2 regions of the Pantoea allii genome follow, and region 2 is predicted to be linked to the other one. Evidence: predicted binding sites of a transcription regulator. Region 2 holds the regulator's gene; the other holds the start of a gene.
What was found. Region 2 encodes CRP, which controls carbon source genes, mostly activating them, when cyclic AMP is high. Its sites were predicted from a motif close to ATGTGANNNNNNTCACAT; they were not measured.
Positions count from the first base shown of each region.

Region 1: a site for CRP is predicted at 3,434-3,451, ahead of deoC (deoxyribose-phosphate aldolase). Genes of this name have one in related genera too.

Region 1 covers NZ_CP125958.1:847,507-853,572, reverse strand. The annotation lists gene deoB (phosphopentomutase) at 1-1,094, opposite strand, end outside; gene deoA (thymidine phosphorylase) at 1,189-2,517, opposite strand; gene deoC (deoxyribose-phosphate aldolase) at 2,577-3,356, opposite strand; gene QNH99_RS04175 (TatD family hydrolase) at 3,589-4,362, opposite strand; gene QNH99_RS04170 (patatin-like phospholipase family protein) at 4,359-5,408, opposite strand; gene QNH99_RS04165 (DUF1328 domain-containing protein) at 5,649-5,810, opposite strand; gene osmY (molecular chaperone OsmY) at 5,910-6,066, opposite strand, start outside.
Region 2 covers NZ_CP125958.1:440,400-446,465, reverse strand. The annotation lists gene QNH99_RS02040 (hydrolase) at 1-365, shown strand, start outside; gene QNH99_RS02035 (YheU family protein) at 370-588, shown strand; gene QNH99_RS02030 (phosphoribulokinase) at 650-1,519, shown strand; gene QNH99_RS02025 (OsmC family protein) at 1,549-1,953, opposite strand; gene crp (cAMP-activated global transcriptional regulator CRP) at 2,259-2,891, shown strand; gene QNH99_RS02015 (YccS/YhfK family putative transporter) at 2,950-5,025, shown strand; gene QNH99_RS02010 (bifunctional acetylornithine/succinyldiaminopimelate transaminase) at 5,027-6,066, opposite strand, start outside.

The DNA of each region.
Region 1 (6,066 bases), 410 kb from region 2:
GGGATGTGCTCGCGCGTATGTTCGGTGCCCTGCCAGGTCGGATCGCAACCGTGATCTGCCGTGAGGATCAAAATATCATCCTCTTTGACCCATTCCATGAGCTCTGGCAAACGGCGATCGAACAGCTCCAGCCCGCCCGCGTAACCCGCAACGTCGCGGCGATGGCCCCAGGTGGAATCAAAGTCGACAAAGTTGGTGAACACAATTGCCTGATCCGGCGCAGTCTTCATTTCCTGAATGGTCGCATCAAACAGCGCGTCCAGCCCGGTGGCTTTCACTTTTTTCGTGATGCCCTGCTCGGCATAAATATCGGCAATTTTACCGACGGAAATCACATGACCGCCCTTTTCGTCCACCAGCTTTTTCAGCATGGTCGGCGATGGTGGCTCAACGGCCAAATCGTGGCGGTTGCCTGTGCGCTCAAAGCTGCCTGCTTTGTCACCCACAAACGGACGGGCAATCACCCGGCCAATGTTATAGCCGCCTTCGGTCAGCTCTTCGCGGGCGATTTCACACAGTTCATACAGCCGCTCCAGCCCGAAGGTTTCTTCGTGGCAGGCGATCTGGAATACCGAGTCCGCCGAGGTGTAGAAAATCGGCTTACCGGAAGCCATGTGCTCTTCGCCCAACTGGTCGAGGATCACCGTACCCGATGAGTGACAGTTACCGAGATAGCCCGGTAAACCGGCGCGTTCCACCAGTTTGTCCAGCAGTTCCTGCGGGAAGCTGTTCTGCTTATCACTGAAGTAACCCCAGTCAAACAGCACAGGCACACCAGCGATTTCCCAGTGGCCTGACGGCGTATCTTTGCCAGATGACAGTTCACGGGCGTAAGCATAAGCGCCCGTGATCTTAGCCTCAGGGTCCAGTCCCGGCGGAAAACGCCCGGTTGAAAGCGCTGCCGCTTTGCCCAGCCCCAGCGCGGTCAGATTCGGTAAGTGCAGCGGCCCTTTACGACCTTTATCTGCCTGACCGTTAAAACAGGCTTCTGCGATATGACCTAACGTATCTGAACCTGCATCACCGAATTTATCGGCATCTTTGCTGGCACCGATTCCAAAGGAATCCAGCACCATAATAAAAGCACGTTTCATGCCAGTCTCCTGCGCCAAAAGCGCGCGACAAGTCAAAAAAAAGCGATCAGATCAGTATACCCGAATCCTGTGCGGTATACAGTCGCTATCCGCGTTAACCCACCTCAGTCACCCGGCGATACACGACGGGCGTGGCTGCTGGCGCGCTTTCACCCAGCGTGATGGCCGCTTTTACGGCGGCAGCGGCCTGCTGCCAGTGCGCTTCGCTGCTGGCATGAATAACGGCTAACGGACGGGAGGCATCCACCTGTTCACCCAGGGTAATCATGTCGCTCAACCCGACGCTGTAATCAATGGCATCGCTGGCGCGCTGGCGTCCACCGCCCATCGCTACCACCGCCATGCCCAGCGCGCGGGTATCCATATGGGTAACACAGCCCGCGCTGTCGGCATAAACCGCTTTGCTCATCGTCGGCGCAGGTAAATAGCTGTCGTAGCGCTCAACAAAATCGCTCGGGCCGTTTTGCGCCGCCACCATGCGGGCAAACACCTCTGCGGCCTTGCCGTTATCCAGCACCGTCATTAATTTTTCGCGTGCCTCAGCATCATTTTCTGCCAGTTTGCCGGAGATCAGCATTTCGCTGCACAGCGCCAGCGTCACTTCCAGCAGTCGCGGGTTACGCTGCGCACCGGTTAAGAAGCGCACCGCTTCACGCACTTCCAGCGCGTTACCGGCTGTGGAGGCCAGCACCTGATTCATATCCGTTAACAGCGCCGTGGTTCGGCAGCACGCGCCATTGGCCACGCCGACAATGGCCTGCGCCAGGTTTTCAGACGCCTCATAGGTCGGCATAAATGCCCCTGAGCCGACTTTGACATCCATCACCAATGCATCCAGGCCCTCGGCCAGCTTTTTCGCCAGGATCGAGGCGGTGATCAGCGGAATGGAATCCACGGTGGCCGTGATATCACGTGTGGCATAAAACCGTTTGTCCGCCGGCGCCAGAGAGTTGGTCTGGCCGATAATCGCCACGCCAACCTGTTTAATGGTCTGGCGGAAGTGGTCATCACTGGGGAAAATATCAAAACCAGGAATCGCTTCGAGCTTATCTAAGGTGCCGCCGGTGTGCCCCAGCCCGCGACCTGAGATCATCGGGATATAACCGCCACAGGCGGCCACCATCGGCCCCAGCATCAGCGACGTGACATCGCCGACGCCGCCCGTGGAGTGCTTGTCGACCACCGGCCCGTTGAGGTTCAGGGATTTCCAGTTCAGCACGGTGCCTGAGTCACGCATCGCCATCGTCAGCGCCACCCGTTCGGCTAGCGACATATCGTGAAAATAAATGGTCATTGCCAGTGCGGCAATTTGTCCTTCGGAAACGCTGTTATCGCGCACGCCGTTAATGAAGAAACGAATCTCGTCTTCACTCAGCGCGTGGCCGTCACGTTTTTTTCGAATGATTTCTTGTGCGAGGTACAAAGTTGCCCCCTTACGTCAGGGAAAGAGGAGAAAAGGCGGCCGGATGCCGCCCAGAGATATCAGTAGCCTGACTGACGAGTATCGCTGCTGTGTCCAAGCGTGTTCAGCAGGCTTGCCAACAGACTGGAGGCACCAAAACGGAAGTGGCGCGCATCAGCCCAGTCAGCGCCCAGCGTATCTTCTGCCAGTTGCAGATAGATGGCGGCATCTTCCGCCGTGCGCACACCACCGGCAGGTTTAAAACCGACATGCGCTTTAACGCCTTTATCGCGGATCACGCTCATCATGATCTGCGCCACCTCTGGCGTCGCGTTTACCGCCACTTTACCGGTTGAGGTTTTGATAAAGTCAGCCCCGGCGTCAATGGCAATTTCTGAGGCCTGACGAATCAGCGCTTCCTGCTTCAGCTCGCCGGTTTCGATAATTACTTTCAGCAGAACACTGGCGTCGGCGCAGACGGTTTTACACGCCTTCACCAAATCAAAACCCACCTGAGCATTGCCCGCCATCAGCGCGCGGTACGGGAAAACCACGTCCACTTCGTCGGCACCGTAAGCGATAGCCGCACGGGTTTCGGCCAGCGCAATCTCAATGTCGTCATTGCCGTGGGGGAAGTTGGTCACGGTGGCAATACGCACATCCGGGGTTCCCTGCTCACGCAGTGTTTTACGGGCAATGGGAATAAAACGCGGATAAATGCAGACGGCTGCGGTATTGCCCGCCGGGGATTTAGCCTGATGACACAGTGCAATCACTTTCTCATCGGTGTCATCTTCATTCAGGGTGGTTAAATCCATCAGTTTCAGCGCGCGCAGGGCCTGCTGTTTGATATCGGTCATAGCGATCTCCAGAACATGGGGTGAATCGTTGAATCACCCTTGCATGTGATAATAGTAACAATTCGGGGCCGGGTAATATGTGCCATACGTCACATCAAAGTATGAAACAACTGCAACATCTAACAAGAAAGTGGATTAATGCACGCTATCCGGCCGAGTCAACCCAGTATAAGCCAGCACTGAGAATGTTACTATTATAACATTTTGGTGAGAAAGGGGTAAACCGGCGGGATTACGGAAGAAGAAAAAGGCTGTGGCTGTTATGCCATAGCGCATCGGCGATCGTCTCGGGCGATTCGTCACGCAGTTCACACAACACCTGCCACACCTGAAAGGCACGCTCTGGCCGGTTAGGCTGTCCCTGAAAACCGTTGAGGGGCATATCCGGTGCATCGGTCTCCAGCAACAGCGAGGAGAGCGGTAGCTGCGCAATGGTCTGCCGGGTTTTACTGGCACGGGGATAGGTAATGGTGCCGCCCACGCCAATCGCATAGCCGAGTTTGATAAACGCCTGTGCCTGTTGCAGGCTACCGGCAAAACCGTGCACGACGCCGCGGCGCGGAAGATCGTGACGGCGCAGATGCAACGCCAGTTGATCGTGCGTGCGGCGCGAGTGCAGGATCACCGGCAGATCGTAACGTTTCGCCAGCTTCAGCTGCGCATCCAGAAAATATGTCTGCTGATCAAAATGGGGCTCTTCACGATAACGATCCAGACCGATTTCACCGAGGGCGACCAGTTTAGCGGGCCGCTGTTGCAGCAACCTTTCAAGCTCAGCAAGGTGCGGCTCTTTATGATGTTCAATCACAATCGGATGCAGCCCCAGGGCAGCATAAAGGGCCTGATGCTCGCGGGCTAACTGGCAAACCAGGTCAAAGCGCCCGGCCTCTACCGACGGCACAATAATTTTTTCAACGCCCGCGTTCGCGGCCTGGCGCAGACTGGCGTCGACCTCATCCACGAACGGCGGAAAATCAAAGTGGCAGTGGGTATCCACAAACCTCATGCCAGCGAACCTTTACTGTAGGCATCATCGTTGCCTGCCAACGGCGTGATCACCGCCGCGCGCTCCGGTTCATTCGCCACCGGCGCTGATGGCAACACGATATCCAGCCCGGTTGCGGGTTCGGCATCGCTCAGCCACTGGCCAAGCGTGGCCATAAAATAGCGGCCACAGCGACGTCCAAGATGGTAGTCCTGATTGAGCGAAGCGACCCGGCTGCCCAGCGCGTTACTGGCTAAGGCGCGCGGCGGGAAGATTTCGATGATGCGTAAATCACCCGGTGGCTTCTCAATAAACTGCTGGGTTTCACGGTAGCTCTGCTCGTGATGATGCAGGATATTGATCATCGGCTGCAGCGCACTGCCGTTGAACCAGCGCTCCATGCGCGTCATCCAGCGCGGCGTGTCAAACATCTGCGAGGGCACGGTGCGGATCACCACAATGGTATCCGCGCCGCGTTTTGCGGCCTCCCGGACGGGAATCGCGTCACTGACGCCGCCATCCAGATAGCTTATTCCTTCCAGATCCACGCCCAGCCGATAAAAGCCCGGAATCGCACTGGAAGCTTTAATAATTTCCAGCCAGTTATCACTGGTGGGCGCAAAATAACTGGGCGCATAGTCATCACTGCGACAGGCACACATATAGAATTCGCGCCCGTTCGCAAACAGCGTTTCGGCACTGCTCATCGCCAGGGGAAATTCACTTCGGGTAATATCGATCAACCAGTCGAGGTCAATAAGATTGCCCCCGCGTAAGAAACGTAGCGGATCGAAAAACAGCTTGCTGGTGGTATAGCGCGTAATGACCCGACGTGCGTAGCCCGGCTGTGCACACACAAAGGCAGACAGGTTCTGTGCCCCGGCTGAGGTGCCAAGCAGTAACTGGAAGGGGTTGAATTTAGCCCGCTGAAACTCATCTAAAACGCCAGCGGTAAAGATGCCGCGTTGACCGCCGCCCTCGCAGACTAAGGCGATTTTCCTGGCTTTAAAAGGTGTGAGAGCAAGGGGTTCAATCGCCCCCAGCGTCACGGGAATACGTATACCCAATGTACCGACCTCAGATTGGGTTCCCGATAGACAAATGTAGGGAATGCAGGGAGTAGAATTGTGGGTCGATACTAGCACGGAGAACCAGCTATGGTGTCCATAAATTGTGCTATTGACGTTGCGCCGTTTAACACATCGTTGCGAATATGAAGCATCCTTTGCTTCACAATAACATTCGCTACAAATAACTGGTCTCCGTTTAATACTGGCTACGCCAGCATTAAACTGTCTGGATCATCGCTATAGCTTTTTACGGCCAGTGAACAAGCTGATGAGGAACAGAATAATACCCACCACGAAGACCACTTTAGCGGCCCAGGCTGCGGTACCGGCCAGGCCACCAAAACCTAATGCAGCAGCGATCAGTGCAATCACCAGAAAAATAATGCCCCAACGAAACATAAGCCTCTCCTTCACCATTTAATATTGAACTGCTTGTTTCATCCCAACGATGGGTATTTTTATCAGCGCGGCCTCGCGAGGAAGCCGCACCGGGTCGTGTTAAGACTTGACCTTCAGGTCATTTTTAACACTTTTTACGCCTTCGATAGCTTTAGCGATGCTCTCAGCACGGTCAGACTGTGCCTGGTTCGCCACTTCACCTGAGAGCTGAACCACACCATCGGTGGTTTCAACTTTCACGTTACGTGAAGGAACC
Region 2 (6,066 bases):
CATGGCCTGACACTCTACCGATTGATCTTAAACAGCTCAGCGCGCTGCGCCGCCTGCGAGACTTTGACGACGCGATCACCGCCCGCGCACATGGCTTTGCCGATGCCACGGATTATTATCGCCGCGCCAGCGCCATGCCGCTGCTTCGCTCGGTGGCAAAACCGTTGCTGATCATCCATGCGAAAGACGACCCGTTTATGAGTGATGAGGTGATCCCGCAGAATGACCAATTATCTGCCACTATTACCTATCAGCTGACGCGCCATGGCGGTCATGTTGGCTTTGTTGGTGGCACCTTGCGCCAGCCTCAGTTGTGGCTGGAACAGCGCGTGCCACAGTGGATTTCCCCTTATCTGGATAGCTAACCCTGTGATGATTCCCTGGCAACAGGTTTCCCCCGAAACCCTCGAAAATTTAATTGAAGCCTTTGTCCTGCGCGAAGGCACCGACTACGGTGAACAGGAGCTCAGCCTGACGGAAAAAGTCGCCGATGTGCGACGTCAGCTGCAGCAGGGTGAGGTGGTACTGGTCTGGTCTGAGCTTCACGAATCGGTAAACATCATGCGCAAAAGCGAGTTTCGCGGCTGATGCACAGAATGAAAAATCGTGCTAACAATGCTCATCGCCCGACTTCACAGGGAGTTTTACTATGTCTGCACGCCATCCGATCATTGCGGTAACGGGTTCCAGTGGCGCGGGAACCACCACCACCAGCCTGGCATTCCGTAAAATTTTTCAGCAACTCAATTTGCACGCTGCCGAGCTGGAAGGTGACAGCTTTCACCGTTTTACCCGGCCAGAAATGGATATGGCGATTCGTAAAGCACGCGATCTGGGTCGCCACATCAGCTATTTTGGCCCGGAAGCGAATGACTTTGGCCTGCTGGAACAAACCTTTATTGAATACGGTGAGCACGGCAAAGGCCAGTCACGGAAATACCTGCACACCTACGACGAAGCCGTGCCCTGGAATCAGGTGCCGGGCACCTTTACGCCGTGGCAGCCGCTGCCCCCGGATACGGACGTGCTTTTTTATGAAGGACTGCACGGCGGGGTGATGACGGCTCAGCATAACGTCGCTGAAAAGGTGGATTTACTGGTCGGCGTGGTGCCGATTGTCAACCTGGAGTGGATTCAGAAGCTGGTCCGCGATACCGGTGAACGCGGCCATTCCCGTGAGGCCGTCATGGATTCGGTTGTGCGCTCAATGGAAGATTACATCAACTTCATAACGCCACAATTCTCACGCACCCATATCAACTTTCAGCGCGTCCCTACCGTGGATACCTCCAACCCGTTTGCGGCCCGCACCATTCCTTCGCTGGATGAGAGTTTTGTCGTCATTCACTTTCAGTGTCTGGAAGATATTGATTTCCCTTATCTGCTGGCCATGCTGCAGGGATCGTTCATTTCCAATATCAATACGCTGGTGGTACCGGGCGGAAAAATGGGGCTGGCGATGGAGTTGATTATGGCGCCGTTGGTGAAACGGCTCATGGAAGGCAAACGCATTGAATAAAATCAGAGGCCGCGCGGGCCTCTGAGAGATCACAGCTCGATAACCTCGTAGCTGTGGGTGATCGCGACCCCTTTGCCTAACATAATGGCAACCGAGCAATATTTTTCCGCCGACAGGTCGACCGCACGCGCCACGGCTTTATCTGAAAGTGCTTTTCCACTCACGATAAAATGCAGGTTGATACGGGTAAAGATGCGAGGGGCTTCTTCCCGACGCTCTGATTCGAGTTTTACTTCGCAATCAGCCACATCGTTGCGGCCTTTTTGCAAAATTGAAACCACATCGATTGCGCTGCAACCACCGGCCGCCATCAGCACCATTTCCATAGGACTGGGCGCTTTATCACCGGAATTACCATCCATTAAGACCTGATGGCCGGATGATGATTCGCCGAGGAATGTTAACCCTTCAACCCATTTGACTCTTGCCTGCATAATTTCGCCCCCAGAATACCCTGTTTTTGCGCCAGAGTACGCTTTTGCCTGGTAAACAGCAATCCAGAGAAATCAGCCTCATTGCTGAAGCGAGACAACACAAGACAGTCGGCGAAAGCTGTGCTACAAACAGTGCTGAAAATATTTTTTCGTCATCCGAAGATGAAGCCGGGAAGAATTATGCGCTCTGCGCCGAATGCAGCCCGAATAATTTCCTGAATGGAAACACGCTTAACGCTTTCATCGCCTGGCAGGGAAACAGAGCCCTGTATTTTGGGCACGATTACAATAGAGGATAATAGCGAATGGTTCTCGGCAAACCGCAAACAGACCCTACACTTGAATGGTTCCTGTCCCATTGCCATATTCACAAGTATCCATCCAAAAGTACGCTGATTCATCAAGGTGAAAAAGCCGAAACGCTTTACTACATCGTGAAAGGTTCCGTCGCGGTACTGATTAAGGATGAAGAAGGCAAGGAGATGATTCTTTCTTACCTGAATCAAGGCGATTTTATTGGTGAGCTTGGCCTGTTTGAAGAAGGTCAGGAACGCAGCGCCTGGGTACGTGCGAAAACGGCGTGCGAAGTAGCAGAAATTTCCTACAAGAAATTCCGTCAGCTCATCCAGGTTAACCCGGATATTCTGATGCGTCTTTCTTCACAGATGGCGCGCCGTCTTCAGGTGACGTCAGAAAAAGTGGGAAATCTCGCGTTCCTGGATGTCACCGGACGCATTGCACAGACGTTGCTTAACCTGGCTAAACAGCCTGACGCCATGACGCATCCTGACGGCATGCAAATTAAAATTACTCGTCAGGAAATTGGCCAAATCGTTGGTTGTTCACGTGAAACCGTGGGCCGTATCTTGAAGATGCTGGAAGATCAGAATCTGATCTCCGCACACGGCAAAACCATCGTTGTTTACGGCACCCGCTAAGCCTTATTATTCACGGCGTGATGGCAACATTATGCCGTGAATATCTTGTGTTGAGCCCATGTGGCGAAGAATAATTTATCACCCCGAAGTTAACTATGCGCTGCGCCAGACTCTGGTGTTGTGCCTTCCGGTCGCGCTCGGCTGGCTGTTTGGCGATCTGCAAAAAGGGTTGCTGTTCTCATTAGTTCCCGCCTGCTGCAATATTGCTGGCCTGGATACACCGCACAAACGTTTCTTTAAGCGCCTGATTATTGGCGGCAGCCTGTTTGCCTTTGGCAGTTTGCTGATGCAGTGGCTACTGCTCAAAGACGTCCCTCTGCCGTTGATTCTGTTTGCGATGCCGTTACTCCTTGGCGTCACAGGTGAAATCAGCCCGCTGCACGCCCGACTGCTGCCCGGTACGCTGATTGCCGCGATTTTTACCATCAGCCTGATTGGCCGTATGCCCATTTACGTGCCTCCGCTGCTCTATATCGGCGGTACGCTCTGGTACGGATTATTCAACTGGTTTTGGTTCTGGCTGTGGAAAGAGCAGCCGATGCGCGAAAGCCTGAGTTTAATCTACCGTGAGCTGGCAAATTACTGTGACGCAAAGTACAGCTTGCTGACGCAGCTTACCGATCCTGAAAAAGCCCTGCCGCCCCTGCTGGTGCGTCAGCAAAAAGCGGTCGACCTGATTAACACCTGCTACCAACAGATGCATATGTTGTCCGCAAGCCGCGATCACAGCCATAAACGTCTGACCCGGGCATTTCAGGTGGCGCTGGATTTACAGGAACATATCTCCGTCAGCCTGCATCAGCCGGAAGAAGTCCAGAAGCTGGTGGAACAAAGCCATGCGGAAGCCGTTATCCGCTGGAATGCCAGGACGATTTCAGCCCGACTGCGCGAGCTGGCCGACGATATTCTGTATCACCAACTCTCCAGCCGTTTTGATATGGACAAACAGCTGGGTGCGCTGGAAAAAATCGCCCGCCAGCATCCGGACAATCCGGTGGGTAACTTCTGCCTCTATCATTTCAGCCGCATCGCCCGGGTACTTCGTACCCAAAAGCCGCTTTATCAACGTGACCTGATGGCCGATCGCCAGCGTCGTTTGCCGCTGCTGCCCGCGCTGCGAAGCTATCTGTCGTTGCGTTCTTCCGCGCTGCGCACCGCCGGTCGTTTTGCCGTCATGCTGATGCTGGGCAGCGCCCTGGCGGTGTTTTTCTCCATTCCAAAGCCCTACTGGATTTTGATGACAATCATGTTTGTCAGCCAGAGCAACTACAGTGCAACCCGGGTTCGTATCCAGCACCGGGCCCTGGGCACCTTTGCCGGGTTGGTCATTGCGGCAGCCTCGCTGCGCCTGGATGTGCCAGAGCCGCTGGTGTTGAGCATCATGCTGGCCATTACCTTTATCAGCTATCGCTTTACCCGACAGTTTTACGGCTGGTCGATGGTAGGATTTACGGTCACGGCCGTTTATACGCTGCAACTGCTCTCCCTTAACGGGGCACAGTTTTTATTGCCCCGCCTGCTGGATACGCTGATGGGTTGCCTGATCGCCTTTGGTGGCATGTTATGGCTGTGGCCGCAGTGGCAGAGCGCGCTGTTGCGTCAGAATGCGCATGATGCACTGGAGGCCTGTCAGGACGCACTGCGGATGTTACTCGGCCCGGAGCAGTCTCCAGATAAGCTGGCTTACCAGCGGATTAAGGTCAACCAGGCCCATAACGCGGTGTTTAATTCCCTGAATCAGGCGATGCAGGAGCCGGGATTTAACTCACGCTACCTGCAGGATATGCGCTTATGGGTCACGCACTGCCAGTTTATTGTTGAACACATCAATGCCATGACAATTCTGGCGCGCGAACACACCATGCTGCCACCCACGCTGGCCGAGCACTATCTGCAATGGTGCGAGATTGCACTGCAACGTTGCCAGCAACGACTGGAATATGATGGGGAAAGTTCGCAGACGGATCTGCTGCAGGGCGTTGAAGATATTAACGAGGGGCCCGTCACGGTGCTGGAGCAGCACGTCCGGCGCATTCTTGATCATCTGAAAGTGATGCACACGATCTCATCTTTGGCCTGGAACCAGCGGCCTCATCATGGCCGCTGGCTGATGCGCAGTCTGCGCCGGAAATAACTCAGGCCGACAGCACCTTCTCTACCGCGTTGGCAAAGCGCGTCATGCCCTCTTCTATATCGGCAGGCTCGATAATCAGCGATGGCGCAAAGCGCATCACATCAGTCCCGGCCACCAGCACCATCACGCCTTCTGCGGCTGACGCATTCAGGATATCGCGCGCCTTGCCCGCATGTTGCGGTTTCAGGGCTGCACCAATCAGTAGACCTTTACCCCGGATATCGCTGAACAGATCGTGACGCGCATCAATCGCCTTAAGGGCCTCCACAAACTGCTGACGACGGATTTCCACGCCATTCAACACCTCTGGTGTATTGATGATATCCAGCGCGGTTTCTGCAATCGCACAGGCCAGCGGGTTTCCGCCATAGGTGGTGCCATGAACGCCAGGTGCCATGGTTGAGGCCACCTCATTCGTGGTCAGCATCGCACTGACCGGAAAACCACCGCCCAGCGCCTTCGCCGAGGTCAGAATGTCTGGCGTCACGCCATAGTGCTCATAGGCAAACAATTTACCGCTACGTCCCATGCCGCTTTGTACTTCATCCAGTACCAGCAGCGCCTGGTGTTTGTCGCACAGTTCACGTAAGCCCTGCAGAAACGCTGGCGTGGCCGGCATCACACCGCCCTCGCCCTGAATCGGCTCCACCACAATCGCGCAGGTATGATCGTCAATGACGGCTTTTACCGCATCCAGGTCGTTGAAAGGCACGTGAACGATATCGGCGGGTTTCGGACCAAAACCATCGGAATACTTTGGCTGTCCACCCACCGTTACGGTGAACAGCGTCCGGCCGTGGAAGGCATTATGAAAGGCAATAATTTTACTTTTAAACGGGCTGTGGCGTTTGCAGGCATAATAACGAGCCAGCTTAAAGGCGGCTTCATTGGCTTCCGCACCGGAATTAGCAAAAAAGACGCGCTCCGCAAAGGTCGCGTTGATGAGTTTACTGGCCAGCCGCAGCGCAGGTTCATTGGTGAACACATTGCTGGTATGCCACAAGGTTTCACCCTGTTTCTTCAGGGTTTCAACCAGCGCCG